4 regions of the Streptomyces sp. NPDC048514 genome follow, and region 1 is predicted to be linked to each of the others. Evidence: riboswitches for the same ligand, from Rfam matches in the RefSeq annotation. Region 1 holds a riboswitch; each other region holds the start of a gene.
What was found. Region 1 has a riboswitch for cobalamin ahead of cobN (cobaltochelatase subunit CobN). Riboswitches for the same ligand answer to the same signal wherever they lie in the genome.
Positions count from the first base shown of each region.

Region 2: it holds a riboswitch for cobalamin, as region 1 does, so the genes downstream of both, ACGFT2_RS02100 (CbtB-domain containing protein) here and cobN (cobaltochelatase subunit CobN) in region 1, are expected to answer to the same signal.
Region 3: it holds a riboswitch for cobalamin, as region 1 does, so the genes downstream of both, ACGFT2_RS29045 (HoxN/HupN/NixA family nickel/cobalt transporter) here and cobN (cobaltochelatase subunit CobN) in region 1, are expected to answer to the same signal.
Region 4: it holds a riboswitch for cobalamin, as region 1 does, so the genes downstream of both, ACGFT2_RS31620 (cobalamin biosynthesis protein) here and cobN (cobaltochelatase subunit CobN) in region 1, are expected to answer to the same signal.

Region 1 covers NZ_JBICWT010000002.1:169,185-173,049, forward strand. The annotation lists gene cobN (cobaltochelatase subunit CobN) at 1-1,405, opposite strand, end outside; cobalamin riboswitch at 1,468-1,624, opposite strand; gene ACGFT2_RS03715 (cobalamin biosynthesis protein CobG) at 1,683-2,966, shown strand; gene ACGFT2_RS03720 (precorrin-8X methylmutase) at 2,963-3,634, shown strand; gene ACGFT2_RS03725 (precorrin-2 C(20)-methyltransferase) at 3,631-3,865, shown strand, end outside.
Region 2 covers NZ_JBICWT010000001.1:492,969-496,833, forward strand. The annotation lists gene ACGFT2_RS02090 (TetR/AcrR family transcriptional regulator) at 1-660, shown strand, start outside; gene ACGFT2_RS02095 (enoyl-CoA hydratase/isomerase family protein) at 761-1,837, shown strand; cobalamin riboswitch at 2,136-2,280, shown strand; gene ACGFT2_RS02100 (CbtB-domain containing protein) at 2,317-2,538, shown strand; gene ACGFT2_RS02105 (CbtA family protein) at 2,560-3,312, shown strand; gene ACGFT2_RS02110 (histidine phosphatase family protein) at 3,824-3,865, opposite strand, start outside.
Region 3 covers NZ_JBICWT010000014.1:90,674-94,538, forward strand. The annotation lists gene ACGFT2_RS29040 (glycosyltransferase family 2 protein) at 9-902, opposite strand; gene ACGFT2_RS29045 (HoxN/HupN/NixA family nickel/cobalt transporter) at 1,119-2,318, opposite strand; cobalamin riboswitch at 2,315-2,505, opposite strand; gene ACGFT2_RS29050 (metalloregulator ArsR/SmtB family transcription factor) at 2,770-3,126, shown strand; partial or broken gene ACGFT2_RS29055 (IS256 family transposase) at 3,658-3,825, shown strand; gene ACGFT2_RS29060 (GNAT family N-acetyltransferase) at 3,861-3,865, opposite strand, start outside.
Region 4 covers NZ_JBICWT010000016.1:156,847-160,711, reverse strand. The annotation lists gene ACGFT2_RS31635 (class II aldolase/adducin family protein) at 1-24, opposite strand, end outside; gene ACGFT2_RS31630 (inorganic phosphate transporter) at 322-1,593, shown strand; gene ACGFT2_RS31625 (hypothetical protein) at 1,624-1,851, shown strand; cobalamin riboswitch at 2,046-2,187, shown strand; gene ACGFT2_RS31620 (cobalamin biosynthesis protein) at 2,285-3,229, shown strand; gene ACGFT2_RS31615 (cobyric acid synthase) at 3,226-3,865, shown strand, end outside.

The DNA.
Region 1 (3,865 bases):
CGCCGTCCTTGTTGCGGCTGCGGTCGACGAACATCTCGCCCGGTGCGGGGCCCCAGTGCTCCTCGACCGCCGTGCGCAGGTCCGCGGGGAGAGTGGAGTACCAGCGGCGGTAGTCGGCCGCCGGGATGCGGACCGGGTTGCGGGCCAGCTGTTCCTCGGTGAGCCATTCCTGGTCGTGGCCGCCCGCCTCGATGAGCGCGCGGATCAGCTCGTCACCGTCACCGGAGGCCAGTCCGGGGATGTCGGCGTCGCCGAAGTCGTAGCCCTCCTCGCGCAGCCGGCGCAGCAGGGCGACGGCGCTGGCGGGCGTGTCCAGGCCGACGGCGTTGCCGATGCGGGAGTGCTTGGTGGGGTAGGCGGACAGCACGAGGGCGAGGCGCTTGCCGGCGGGCGGGATGTGGCGAAGGCGTGCGTGGCGTACGGCGATCCCGGCGACGCGGGCCGCGCGCTCGGGGTCGGCGACATAGGCGGGCAGGCCGTCGGCGTCGATCTCCTTGAAGGAGAACGGGACGGTGATCAGACGGCCGTCGAACTCGGGGACGGCGATCTGACTGGCCGCGTCCAGCGGGGAGACGCCCTCGTCGTTCTCCTCCCAGGCCGTGCGGGAGCCGGTCAGGCACAGGGCCTGGAGGATGGGGACGTCGAGGGCGGTCAGGGCGCCGGCGTCCCAGGACTCGTCGTCGCCGCCCGCCGATGCCTCGGCGGGCTTGGTGCCGCCGGCGGCCAGCACTGTGGTGACGATCACGTCGGCGGTGCGCAGGGTGTCGATCAGCTCCGGCTCGGGGGCGCGCAGCGAGGCGACGTACAGGGGCAGCGGCCGGGCGCCCGCGTTCTCGACGGCGTCGCACAGGGCGTGCACGAAGGCCGTGTTGCCGCTCATGTGGTGGGCGCGGTAGTAGAGCACGGCGACGGTCGGGCCGTCGGCGGGCCGGCTCGCGCGCTCCAGCGGGCCCCAGGTGGGTGCGGGCGCGGGCGCGTCGAAGCCGTGCCCGGTGAGCAGCACCGTGTCCGAGAGGAACCGGGCGAGCTGCTCCAGGTTGGCGGGGCCGCCGTGGGCCAGGTAGGCGTGGGCCTCGGCGGCGATGCCGACCGGGACCGTGGAGGCGGCCATCAACTGGGCGTCGGGGGCCTGTTCACCGCTGAGGACGACCACCGGACGGCCGTCGGCGAGCAGCAGGTCGAGGCCGTCCTGCCAGGCGCGGATCCCGCCGAGGAGGCGTACGACCACCAGGCCGACTCCGTCGAGGAGGGCCGGCAGGTCGTCCAGCGGGAGCCTGGACGGGTTGGCGAAACGGTAGGAGACCGGGCCGCCGGCCGCGCGGGCGCTGAGCAGGTCGGTGTCGGACGTCGACAGGAGCAGGATCTCGCGGGCGTTGGGAGCGCGCTCTCCGGGCGGAGTGGGCATGCGATGCCTGGCCTTCCTCGGGGTCCGCGCCCCGGGCGGTGTGGGATGGGTCTCGCCCCCCGGGCGAAGCCGGATGCGGGGGAAGGGAGTTCCTGGCTCACCCGTCCCTTGTGGACGGGTTCACAGTGGCGGGACCGCGCCGGACTCGCACCGGCTTCCTCCCCTTTTCGCCGTTGTGGCGGTTCGTGGACCGGGTGATCCACTCGGGAGCATAGTAAGGGCCCCCGAAGGGTGTGCGGGACATACAGTCGGAGTGATCGTAGGTATGCTCACGGCCATGTCCGCGGCAGCCCCTCATCCGTCGTCCCAGGCCACATCGCCCGCCCGTGCCGCCGCACGGGACCGTGGTGACGCCTGCCCGGGGGCACTGCGCCTGCACGCGGCGGACGACGGAGCGCTGGCCCGCATCCGGCTTCCCGGGGGCGTGCTGTCCACCGGTCAGGCCCGCGCGCTGGGCGTCGCGGCCCGCCGGCTGGGCGACGGAGACCTGCATCTGACCTCGCGTGGCAACGTGCAGTTGCGCGGGCTGCCGCAGGGGTGCGGTGCGGAGCTGGCGGAACTGCTGGACACGGCCGGCCTGCTGCCCTCGCGGGAGCACGAGCGGGTGCGCAATGTCGTGGCTTCACCCCTGTCCGGTCTCGGCGGCGCCGGCTTCCGGGACGTACGGCCCTGGCTGACGGCTCTCGACACCGCCTTGTGCGCGAGCCGGGCCGCGAAGGGCCTTTCCGGCCGGTTCCTGTTCGCCCTGGACGACGGGCGTGGTGACATGTCCGGCCTCGGTGCCGATGTCACGGTTCGGGCGCTCGCGGACGGCGGTGCGTGGCTCGCCCCGGGTTCGGTGCGGGTGGCCGCCGGGGACGCGCCCCGGGCCGCGCTGGTGGCCGCCGAGGCGTTCCTCGAGGCGGCCCGGGCGCATGGTGAGCGCGCCTGGCGATTGCCCGAACTCGGCCTGTCCGGAGATGAGATGGCCCGCCTGGTCCGTCACCGCCTGGACGCCGAGGGGATCGGCCACACGGACCACCCCGAGCCGGCCGGCGTCGCGGACGGCCCTCCCCCGGGGATCGTCGACGGCGCCGTGTCGGTGCACATCCCGCTGGGACGGCTCTCGGCCCACCAGTGGGACGGGCTGACGCAGCTCGCCGGCACCGAACTCCGGCTCACCCCCTGGCGCGGTGTGGTCCTCCCCGCCGTGGGCACGACCCCCGGGCAGGCGGCCGAAGCGCTCGCCCGTCTCGGCGCGGCCGGTCTGGTCACCGATCCCGCATCACCCTGGCTTCACGTGGGTGCCTGTATCGGCCGGCCCGGGTGCGCCAAGGCACACGCCGACGTACGGACGGACGCGGCCCGGACGGTCGAGGCCATCGGCGACCCGGGCCTCCCCCTGTACTGGTCCGGCTGCGAACGCCGGTGCGGGCAGCCACGGACCGACCATGTCGAGGTGGTCGCGCAACCGGGCGGCGATTACCGCCTGTCCGCCGCTCCGGCCGGCCCGAGACCGCGAACCGCCCGCGCAGCAGACCCTTCCCAGATACCCGCCGCCCTGGCGGCGTTCAGCTCATGAGCCGCAAGACGACCGAGAGTGACGAGAAAAGCACCGTGACCACCCACTTCTACGAGAAGGACGGAGCGGCCATCTACCGCCAGTCCTTCGCCACGATCCGCGCGGAGGCGGACCTCGCCGGCCTGCCCGCCGATGTCAGCCAGGTGGCGGTGCGCATGATCCACGCCTGCGGAATGGTCGACCTCGTCCGGGACCTGTCCTACACGCCCGCGGTGGTGGCCCGGGCCCGCGAGGCCCTGCGCGCCGGCGCACCGATCTTCTGCGACGTGCAGATGGTGGCCAGCGGAGTGACCCGCAAGCGGCTGCCGGCCGGCAACGAGGTGCTCTGCACGCTGTCCGACCCTGCCGTTCCCGAGTTGGCCGCGAGGCTGGGCACCACGCGCAGCGCCGCCGCGCTGGAGCTCTGGCGCGACCGGCTGGAGGGCTCGGTGGTCGCCGTCGGCAACGCGCCCACCGCTCTCTTCCGGCTCCTGGAGATGATCGAGGAGGGCGCTGCGAGGCCCGCCGCCGTCATCGGTGTCCCCGTCGGTTTCATCGGTGCGGCCGAGTCCAAGGACGCCCTCGCCGCGCATGCGTCGGGGCTCGACCACCTGGTGGTGCGGGGCCGTCGCGGTGGCAGCGCCATCGCGGCCGCCGCGCTCAACGCGATCGCGAGCGAGGAAGAATGAGCGGCAAGCTGTACGGGGTGGGTCTCGGCCCGGGCGACCCCTCTCTGATGACCGTACGGGCGGTCGAGGTCATCGCCGGGGCGGACGTGATCGCCTACCACAGCGCCCGGCACGGCCGGTCGATCGCCCGGTCGATCGCGGCGAAGCACCTGCGGGCCGACCACATCGAGGAACGTCTGGTCTACCCGGTCACGACCGAGACCACGGACCATCCCGGTGGCTACCGGGGCG
Region 2 (3,865 bases), on a different contig from region 1:
GACCAGCAGGGCCTCGACGGGCTGTCGATGCGGCGGGTGGCGACGGAGCTGGAGGTCGCCGTCTCCGCCCTGTACGCCCACGTCAGTTCCAAGGACGACCTGCTGGAGCTGATGTACACCCGGCTGTTCGGCGGCTTCGAGAAGCCCGAACCCGATCCTGAGCGGTGGCAGGAGCAGGTGGGGGAGTACGCCCGCTCCTGGCGGCAGTGCCTGCGGGCGCACCGTGACATGGCCAGGATCTCCATGGCCCACGTCCCCTTCACCGCGGAACTGCTGCCGCACGTCGAGGCGTTGCTCGGCCTCTTCCGGACCGCCGGACTGCCCGACCGCATCGCGGCGGAGGCCGGTGACCTCATCTCCACGTACATCGACGGGTTCGTCCTGGAGGAGGGCATGTGGCTGGACCGCGCTGCCCAGCACGGCGGTGAGGGTTCTCCGGCCCGCCCCGACTGGCGCGAGATGGCCGGCGAGATGCAGAACTACTTCGCGTCCCTGCCGGCGGCGGACTTCCCTCATCTGCGCGCCCTGGCCGGTGTGATGGTGACGGACTCGTCCGACGAGAGGTTCGACATCGGTCTGGAGATCATCCTGCGCGGCCTGGCGAGCTACCTGCCGGATCCGGCGACCGACGCGCGTCCGGACGCCGGCCCGACTCCGTAGATCCCTCACCGGACCCTGACGAGCGAGTGCAGCAGACCCTGGAAGGAACCGACGAGATCATGCGCGTCATCGTGGCCCGTGGCCTGACGGAGGCATTCGGATGACCGGTACCGAAGAGCCCGTCCTGCTGGACATCAGGGGCCGGGCCGCCCACATCACTCTCAACCGGCCCAAGGCGCTCAACGCCCTGAACCACAGCATGGTCCGCCGCATCGACGAGGCCCTGACGGCGTGGGAGCACGATCCGGCCGTCGAGACCGTCCTCGTCACCGGTGCGGGCGAGCGCGGCCTGTGCGCGGGCGGCGACATCCGCGCCGTCCACGACGACGCCCGCGACGGGGACGGCTCCGCCTCGGCCGCGTTCTGGCGCGACGAGTACCACCTCAACGCCCGCATCGCCCGCTTCCCCAAACCGTACGTCGCCCTCATGGACGGCATCGTCATGGGCGGCGGCGTCGGCATCTCCGCGCACGGCAGCGTCAGGATCGTCACCGAACGTTCGCAGATCGCCATGCCCGAGACCGGCATCGGCTTCGTGCCCGACGTCGGCGGCACCCGTCTCCTCGGCCTGGCACCCGGCGAGCTGGGCACCCACCTGGCGCTGACCGGCGCCCGGATCGGCGCCGGTGACGCCGTGCTGTGCGGGCTCGCCGACCACTACGTACCGTCCGGCGCGCTCCGGCGTCTCGTCGAGGATCTCGCCCACATGCCCGCACGAGACGCCGTCGCGCGGCATGAGCAGCCGCCGCCGCAGGGCGAGTCGGCCGGACGGCGGGAGTGGATCGACAGCTGCTTCGCCGCCGGCACGGTCGAGGAGATCCTCGACCGGCTGCTCGCCCACGGCGGCCCGGACGCGAAGGAGACCGCCGAGACCCTGCTCACCAGGTCGCCCACCGCCCTCAAGGCCACCCTGGCCGCCGTCCGCCGCGCCCGGCGGCTCGGGTCGCTGGAACGGGTCCTCGACCAGGAGTACCGCGTCTCCTGCGCCGCCCTGAGCACGCCCGATCTCGTGGAGGGCATCCGCGCCCAGGTCATCGACAAGGACCGGAACCCGCGCTGGTCACCGGCCACACTCGCGGAGGTGACCGACGCCGACGTCGAACGCTTCTTCGCTCCGCTCGGCGACCGGGAACTGGGACTTGCGGGGCCCGGCACCGCCCCGGACACGGCCGGCTGAGCCGAACGGTCGCCCCTCCCGGGGGAGGCGGTCTGCCGATGAGAACCGTCGTCCCTGCCTGGGGAGGCGGTCCGCCGAGCCGGGCCCTCGCCCTCGCCGGGCAGGGCGGCCTGCTGAGCCGAACGGTCGTCCCTGCCGGGGGGAGGCGTAGGCGGTCCGCCGAGTTGAACCGTCGCCCCCCGCCGGGCCCGGATCCCCTCCCGGAGGCGGGTGTTGCGGCGCCGCCGACCCGGTCCTCCCGGGCGCGGCCACCCGGTGCGAGAGGAAGATCACGCCGGGTGGTGCGGTCTTGGCCGTGCACGCGTCACGCGGTACGGTCTGTCCGATATCGACGACGGCGAGACGGAAGCCGGTGGGAATCCGGCACGGTCGCGCCACTGTGTGCGAGACGCCCTTGGAGACGTTTCGCGAGTCAGACCCGTGGCCGTCGTCCAGTGCACCACCGAGATGGGACGCGAACTCCCAGAGGAGGCCCTGCCATGGCGCAGACCGTCGCCCCGCCGACCGCCACCACCCCCGTCGTCCCCGCCAAGCTGCCGCTGAAGGCGATTGCTCCCTGGGCGGCGTTCTTCGGCATCCTGATGCTCGTCCTGCTCTACTTCGTCGGCGCCGAGCAGGGCGCCACCTCCGTGTTCAGTGGCACGGACGTCCACGAGTGGGTGCACGACGCCCGCCACCTCCTCGGCTTCCCCTGCCACTGACCCGAGGGACGCCGCACACCCATGAACTCCGCAACGGTAAGAAACCTCCTCGTTCGGGGCATGCTCGCCGGTCTGGCCGCCGGCGTGCTCGCTCTGGTCGCCGCCTACCTGCTCGGTGAGCCGAGCGTCGACAAGGCGATCAGCTTCGAGGACGCCCACTCACACGAGCACGAGATGGAAATCGTCTCCCGTTCCCTGCAGTCCACCGCCGGCCTCGCCACCGGCGTGCTGATCTACGGGGTCGCCTTCGGCGGCATCGCCGCGCTCGCGTACTGCTTCGCGCTCGGCCGCGTCGGACGCTTCGGCCCGCGGGCGACCGCACTGCTGCTGTCCGGCTGTGCGCTGCTCGCTGTGTACGTGGTCCCGTTCCTGAAGTACCCGGCCAACCCGCCGTCGGTCGGCGACCCCGACACCATCGGCAGGCGGACCACCCTGTACTTCCTGATGATGCTGCTCAGCGTCCTCCTCGCGGTCGCCGCGACCATCCTCGGCAAGCGGCTCGCGCCGTCGCTGGGCACGTGGTGGGCGACCGTGGTGGGCGTGGCCGCCTTCGCCGTCGTCATCGGCCTGGCCTACGAGTTCCTGCCGGTCGTCAACGAGGTGCCGAAAAACTTCCCGGCCGATCTGCTGTGGCGGTTCCGGCTGTCCGCAGTGGCCATCCAGGGCGTCCTGTGGGGAGGATTCGGCCTGCTCTTCGGCGAGTTGGCGGAACGGCAGCTGAATCCCAAGCCCGCCGCGGTACCGGCCGGGCGAACGGTTCCCGCCTCGAACTGAACGCGCCGAACGCTTTTGCGACACCAGGGCCTCTCGGAACCATCCGGGGGCCCTGTCGCGTTTTCCGGGCACCGACCGGGCGAGCAGCGGAGGAACCGAGTGGCCGGACACCCGCGGCCGCGCCGCATCACCCTGGGGGCCGCGAGGCGGCCGCCCTCACCGTCCAGGAGTACGGGCAACTGATCGCCGGCCGCCGCCAGATCGGCGGCCGGGGCGCCCGGGTGCGGGTGCCCGCCCGGCCGGCCAAGCGGTCGGAGCAGCTCCTGCGGGAGCCGGAAGCACGCGTCTAGGACCCGGCCGAGTGCCACGAGCGGCACGCCACCGTGCCGTCGCACTGCCCGGAACACCCTCCAGGTGCAGCGGCGCCTCGGTGGCCCGAGGAGAGCGACTGCCTGCGCTGCGCGCTGGCGGAACTGCCCCGCCGGCACCGGGATCTGGCCCCCCGGCACACAGACGGTGACCGTGCGCGGCCCTCCGTCCGCCCGCAGGTTCTCGGCGCGGCCGGGGCGGGCTACGGCGCGGCCAGCGGCCGACCGAGCCGCAGATTCCAGCG
Region 3 (3,865 bases), on a different contig from region 1:
CGCGCCGTTCAGATCACAGGTGGACGTCCGAGCCGGGTGAGCCGCCACACCGTCCGCCAGCGCATCGGCCGCCGTTCGCCGGCCGGCTCCCGCACCCCCTCCAGAAATCCGCCGAACCATGCCTTCAGCCCGGCCGCCGAGCGGGTGCGGGCCAGGGTGAGCAGCGTCCACACACCCAGGTGGACCGGGACGAGCGGCAGGGGCAGCCGGCGCCGCGCGAGCCAGACGCGGTTGCGGGCGTTGACCCGGAAGTAGATGGCATGCCTGGCCGGTGAGGTCCTGGGGTGCTGGAGCAGCAGCTCCGGGACGTACCGGATGGTCCAGCCGGCGTCGGCGGCCCGCCAGGCGAGGTCGGTCTCCTCGTGCGCGAAGAAGAACCGGGCGGGCCAGTCCCCGATCTCGGCCAGCATCGCCATGCGCAGGGCGTGTCCGCCGCCGAGGAACCCGGTGACATGCCCGCCGCGCATCGGATCCGACTTGCCCAGCCGTGGCACGTGTCGCTGCTGGGTCTCGCCGTGTTCGTCGGCGATGCGGAAACCCACGATGCCGAGGCCGGGATCGGCGGCGTACAGGTCCCGCACCCGCCGCAGGACGTCGGCGTCGACGAGCAGCCCGTCGTCGTCCAGCTCCACCACGACGTCGACGTCCCCGAACTCCCGCAACCGGGAGAGGGCGATGTTACGGCCGCCCGGGCAGCCGAGGTTCTCCGCCACGTCGACGGTGGTGACCTCGCCGGGCAGCGAGAGCCGGCGGGCGAACTCGGGCAGGCGGCAGCCGTTTCCGACGATCACGATGCGGGCCGGGGCGAGGTCCTGCTTGGCCACGGACTCCAGCAGGGCGTCGACCTCGGTGGGCCGGTTGCCCATGGTCACCACGGCGACGGCGATCCTCGGCTCCATCACGTCCTCACCCCATACGGCCGGCGGCGGCACCCCGTCCCGACCGCGCGGCGCCCGCCGTTCACCAAGATGTTGCCTCAGGTCCCCGGGTTCATCAGACGCCAGTTCACTTTGCGGCACCTTTGCCCCGCTTTTGTCTGGTTATAGGAAGCGGCTTTTGATCACCTTCGAGAAGCGGCCACCCCTCCGGGACAGTCGGCGGCGGCCACCCCTCCCCGTTCAGCCCCCGTCGGTGGCGCGGGCCGTCCAGCGCTCCTCGACCTTGCCGAGACGCCAGTACGCGATGGCCACGGCCCAGACGACCACGAACAGGCCGACGATGACGTAGCCGACGTTGTCCAGGTCCAGGCCGGCGATGCGGTCCGTGACGTCGTCGTGCAGACCGAGCTTGTCGTGCAGAACGCCGACCAGTTCGATCGTGCCGACGAAGAAGGCCACGGCGATGGACAGTCCGGTGATGGTGAGGTTGTAGAACACCTTCCGCACCGGATTGGAGAAGGCCCACTGATAGGCGAAGTTCATGAACGTGCCGTCGAGGGTGTCGAACAGGCTCATGCCCGCCGCGAACAGCAGCGGCAGGCACAGCACCGCGTACCACGGGAGCCCGGCGGCGGCGCCGTTGCCCGCCAGGGCGAGGAGCAGGACCTCGGTCGTGGTGTCGAAGCCGATGCCGAACAGGAAGCCCAGCGGGAACATCTGCCCCGGGCGGCGGATGGACCTGGTGAGCCGGCCGAGGAGACGGTTCATGAAGCCGCGCGAGTCGAGGTGGGCCTCCAGCTCCGCCTCGTCGTAGCGTCCGGCGCGCATCGCCCTGAAGACGCGCAGGATGCCGAAGAGCGCGGCGAGGTTGAGCGCGGCGATCAGGTACAGGAAGCTGCCGGAGACCGTGGTGCCGACGGTGCCGAGGACCTGGTGGGTCCGGGATCCGTCGTTCATCAGCGTGCCGGCGAGCTTCGCGCCGCCGGCGACCAGCGCGGCCATGACGACCACCACGCTTGAGTGCCCCAGCGCGAACCAGAAGCCGACCGACACCGGCCGCTTGCCGTCGGCCATCAGCTTGCGGGTGGTGTTGTCGATCGCCGCGATGTGGTCCGCGTCGAAGGCGTGCCGCATGCCGAGCGTGTACGCCGTGACGCCCAGGCCGACGCCGAACGCCTTGGTGCCGACCTCGTAGTGCTGCGGTATCACCAGCAGGAACAGGATCCCGAACGCGGCCACGTGCAGGGCGACGATCACCGCGAGGAGTCCGGCGGTGCGGACGGTGTCCTCTCGGCGCCAGCGGAAGGTCACCGCGGCGACGCTGTCCGGCCCACCTCCGGACGCTCCCTGGGACACGCCTCCGGACGCACCTCCGGACGCACCTTGGGTCACGCCTTCGGACACGGTCATACGGTCACGCTCCAGCACCTCGTGGATCAGCTTCGTGATGCCGTGGCCGGTCTCCTGGCTGACGGGTCGACGCGCCCGCCCCTGCCTTCCCGGCCGTGCGGCCAGTGGCGTCCCTAAGGGCGGGAACTCCCCGATCACAGTGGCGAGGGCCGCTCCGGCCTGGGCCCCTGAGGGGCCGTCACCGGTCTTCCCGAACACCACGGCTTGATCACCCTAGGAGGCGGCGCCGACAGCTGCAAGGCTGCACAGCTGAGCAGGTATGACGCGCGGAGCGGATATGGCGGCCGAGCGGTATGACAGCCGAGCGGATACGACGACCGTGCAAACTAGACAGCCATGCGGCCAGGGGGCCGTGCGGACACGGATCGCCATGCGCACAGGGATCGCCGAGCAGACACGGATCACCGAGCAGACGGGGCCGGCCGTGCAGACATCTGATCGCCGTGCAGCCATGGAAGCGGGAGCCTGCGAAGATGCGGCCATGCATCTGGTCCCCGCGGAACGTGCCGGGCAGCGCACCATCGACGGTCACCGGGTCTGTGACGCCATCGCCGCCGTCGGCGAGCCGGAGCGGGTACGGGCCTGGGCGGACCGCTTCTCGCTGCTCTCCGACCCCGGACGCCTGTCACTCCTGCTCGCGCTCCACGCGGCCGGCCCCATCGCCGTCACCGACCTGGCGCTCGCCACGGGCATGCGGGACACCGCGGTCTCCCAGGCGCTGCGCCTGCTGCGGACCGCGGGCATCGTGGAGGGCCAGAAACACGGCCGCGTCGTGCGCTACCGGCTCGTCGACGGATCGATCTGCGCCCTGCTGAGCCACTGCGCCCCACCCGACTGACACGGCCGGTCCGTCCAGCGCCATGGCCCACGGCCGGAAGGGCGCAGGCGCACCGGACACGCCAAAAACCCCAGGCCGCAAACGATCGGTCCTGGGGTTCCAGTGGAGCCGCTTTCGGGATTCGAACCCGAGACCTACGCATTACGAGTTGTCCGACCGTGGTCCGGAGGCGTCCGTGGGCATGCATAGGGTCGATTCACTGCCTGCTCAGCAGGTGTTCCAGAGGTCTGGGGACAAGAGTGGACGCTCACGGAAAAAGCAGTGACTGAGACCGGAACTGAGACCGTGGCACTCATAGCGCAGAGCCCGAGGGACAGTCCCTACCTCATCAAGCCCCGGCTGCGCTCCGCTCCGCCGGGCGCGCTTCCCGGCTCTGGCCGCGCCCGCGCTCCTGCCTCCGGCCCGCTCGGCGCGGCCGACGCCGACGCGCGCCCACATGTGGACAGGGCCGGTGGCCATGAGGCGATCACCGCAGAACGCGGCCCACGGTCAAGACGATGCCTCCGGCGGGGGATCGGCCGGCACCGGGGTGGAGGTGGCAGCCGGGCCGCCGGGCTGGCGATGGTTTTCAAGCTGGTCGAGTCAGCCCAGGCCCGCTGGCGCGCTGTGAACGCACCCCACCTCGTCGCTCTGGTCCGTGCCGGGGCCCGCTTCGAACGCGGCCACCTCGTCGAACGCCCCGAGACCCTCTCGGCGTGAGCGGCCTCAGCCGATCCGCAGAAGCCGGGAGGATCTCAGG
Region 4 (3,865 bases), on a different contig from region 1:
CGTGTCCCGTCGCTGCTCAGCCATGCGCCGATCCTGCCAGCCACGAGGCGCCGGCGGCACGGGTCGTCCATCCGGCCATCGGTCCGTCCGTCCGGGCCCCAGCGGCGGCCTGCCGGGTGACCAGAATCTCCTCAACGGGTCGACGAACCGGCTACGGGCTCTCGCTCGAGGCCGGTGACCAAGGCGCGCTTGGGCCGTCGCGGGCAAACGGAATGCCAATTCATGGTCACGGACACCATGAGGTCCGCCCCAGTTCATCTTCCGTTCACCCAGGTTGCCTACGTTCGACCAGCCAATGACCTCGAACGATTGCCTGGGTAAATGGAAAGCTTCTCGCTGATCCTCGCGATTGTGGTTGTAACCGCACTTGCGTTCGATTTCACGAACGGTTTCCACGACACAGCGAACGCGATGGCCACCACCATCTCCACAGGCGCCCTGAAGCCCAAGATCGCGGTGACCATGTCCGCCGCCCTCAACCTGGTGGGCGCCTTCCTCTCGGTGGAGGTCGCCAACACGATCTCCAAGGGTCTCGTCGACGAGACCGGCATCCGTCCCGAGGTCATCTTCGCCGCCCTGGTCGGCGCGATCCTCTGGAATCTGCTGACCTGGCTGGTGGGCCTTCCCTCCAGCTCCTCCCACGCCCTGATGGGCGGCCTGATCGGCGCCACCGTCGCCTCCGCGGGCCTCGACGCCGTGCACGGTGACGCTCTGGTCACCAAGGTGCTGCTGCCGGCGGTCGCCGCGCCGATCGTGGCCGGCGTCGCGGCCATGCTGGCCACCCGGTTCTCCTACGGCATCGGCGGCAAGGCCGAGGGCGAGGCCACCCGCAAGGGCTACCGCGCCGGCCAGATCGCCTCCGCGGGCCTGGTCTCCCTCGCCCACGGCACCAACGACGCCCAGAAGACGATGGGCATCATCACGCTCGCGCTGATCGCGGGCGGCTCCATCGCCCCCGGCTCGAACCCTCCCACCTGGGTGATCCTCTCCGCGGGCCTGGCGATAGCGCTCGGCACCTACATCGGCGGCTGGCGGATCATCCGCACCATGGGCAGGGGCCTGACCGATCTGGAGCCGCGCCAGGGCTTCGCGGCCCAGACCAGCGCCGCGACCGCCATCCTGGCCTCCTCCCACCTCGGCTTCTCCCTCTCCACCACGCACGTCGTCTCCGGCTCGGTGATGGGCGCCGGTCTGGGCCGCAAGGGCGGTGTGGTCCGCTGGTCCACCGCCACCCGCATGGCCGTCGCCTGGGTCCTGACCCTGCCGGCCGCCGCGCTGGTCGGTGCGGGCGCCGAGTCCGTCACCGACCTGGGCGACTGGGGCACCGCCGCCGTCGCCGTCTTCCTGGTCGCCGCGAGCGCCACCATATGGAAGATCTCCCGCCGCTCGGTGGTCGACCACACCGACGTCGTCCCCGAGACCGAGGAGCCGGCCGGCGTGGTGACCACCGCCATCGCCGCCGTGATCCCGCCCCCGGCGGGCATGCTGCCCGAGGAGCCGCCCGTCGCCTTCCCGCAGCAGGCCACCGGGCCGTCCCCGGCCGCCGTTCCGACGTCCACCGCCCCGGCGACCCCGCCGGCCGCCAGGGTCTGACCCCGAGAACCCGGTACCGAAGGAAGCATCATGAAGATCGACTGGGCGGCTCTCGGCTCCGTCTTCGGCACGAGCCTGGTGTTCACGGTGGGCCTGGTGGCCCTGTTCACCCTCGGCATCAACGGCCTGACGCGACGCGAGAAGGCCGCGGCCCAGGGCGGCTCCGCCACTCTCGCCGTCACCGGCGCCTACGTCTGCTTCGCGGCCTGCGCGGCGGCGGTGGCGTACGGCATCTACTTGATCGTGGCCAAGGCCTGACCGCCGCGGCCCGGACCGGCCGGACCACCGTGGCCGGGGCCTGATCGCCGCGGACCACCGTGGCCGGGGCCCGACCGAACACACCGAGGCTCCCCTCCAGTTGTCCTGTCCTGGAGGGGAGCCTTCGGCGTGCGGCGCACCGCGGTGTGGGGATCGGCACACTCTCCCCACGCAGGTCAACAGCAAGTTGACTGCCCTTCCGGGCACGTGGTGGACTGCCCGGGCCATGTACGGCGGCAAGAGAGGAAGCCGGTGCGAATCCGGCGCGGTCCCGCCACTGTCACCGGGGAAAATCCCCGGGAGCCAGGAACTCTCACCGCCGAATCTCGTCGAACCAGGGCGCGGACACCCTGAGTGAGGACCCATATCGCCATGCCCGGCCGCCGAAGGACCAGTACCAGGCCCGCTCCTGTGCCCATGGCCGGCTGAGCCGATGGGTGCCGATCGCTGCTACGCGTACGGCGCCGCCGCCGGCCTGCTCGGCGACCTGCTCCTCGGCGATCCGCGCCGCGGGCACCCGGTCGCCGCGTTCGGGCGGGCGGCCACGGCCGTGGAAGGCGCGTTGTGGCACGACCACCGCGGCTGGGGCGCCCTGCACACCGCCGTGTGCGCCGGTGGCGCCGTCGCTCTCGGGGCCGTGGCCGCACGCGTCGTACGCCCCTCCCCCGCCGCGTCCGTCGCGCTGACCGCCGCCGCCACCTGGACCGTCGTCGGCGGCACCTCGCTCGCCCGGGAGGCCCGCACGATCGGGCGCGCCCTGCGGGCCGGGGACGTCGAGGCGGCCCGTGTGCGGCTGCCCCATCTGTGCGGCCGGGACCCGCAGGCGCTGGACGCCGACGGGATCGCCCGGGCCGTGGTCGAGTCGGTCGCCGAGAACACCTCCGACGCCGTCGTGGGCGCGCTCGTGTGGGGTGCCGTGGGCGGCGTGCCGGGCCTGCTCGGCTTCCGGGCCGTCAACACCCTGGACGCGATGGTGGGGCACAGGTCCCCCCGGCTGCGGCGGTTCGGCTGGGCGTCCGCCCGGCTCGACGACCTCGCCGGCTGGCCGGGGGCCCGGCTGACCGCCGTGCTCACCGCGGCGGCCGGCCCCGATCCCCGCGGCGCCCTGCGCGCCTGGAAGGCCGACGCGCGCCGGCACCCGAGCCCCAACGCCGGGCCCGTGGAGGCCTCGTTCGCGGGCGCCCTCGGCGTGCGCCTGGGCGGCACGCTGTCCTACGGCGGCCGGGTCGAGCACCGCCCGGTGCTCAACGGACGAACCGGACGCACCGTGCAGGTGGCCGACATCGACCGGGCGGTACGGCTGTCCCGCCGCGTCGGCCTGCTCGCGCTCGGCGCCACGGTCGCCGCGCGCCGACTCGTGAAGGGACGTGGGAAGTGAGCGGGGGTCTCCTCGTCGCCGGCACCACCTCCGACGCCGGCAAGAGCGTCGTGACGGCCGGCATCTGCCGCTGGCTGGTACGCCAGGGCGTGAAGGTCGCGCCGTTCAAGGCGCAGAACATGTCACTCAACTCGTTCGTCACGCGGGAGGGCGCGGAGATCGGGCGGGCGCAGGCCATGCAGGCCCAGGCGTGCCGGGTCGAGCCGACCGCGCTGATGAACCCGGTGCTGCTCAAGCCCGGCGGCGAGCGGAGCAGCCAAGTGGTGCTGATGGGCCGGCCGGTGGGCGAGATGAGCGCACGCGGCTACCACGGCGGGCGGCAGCAGCAACTGCTCGGCACGGTGCTGGACTGCCTGGCCGAGTTGCGGGGCACGTACGACGCGGTGATCTGCGAGGGTGCGGGGAGCCCGGCCGAGATCAACCTGCGGCGGACCGACATCGTCAACATGGGCATCGCCCGCAACGCGCGGCTGCCCGTTCTCGTCGTCGGCGACATCGACCGCGGTGGCGTCTTCGCCTCCTTCTTCGGGACCGTCGCCCTGCTCTCGCCGGAGGACCAGGAACTGGTCGCCGGTTTCCTGGTGAACAAGTTCCGCGGGGACGTCTCCCTGCTGGAGCCCGGCCTGGACATGCTGC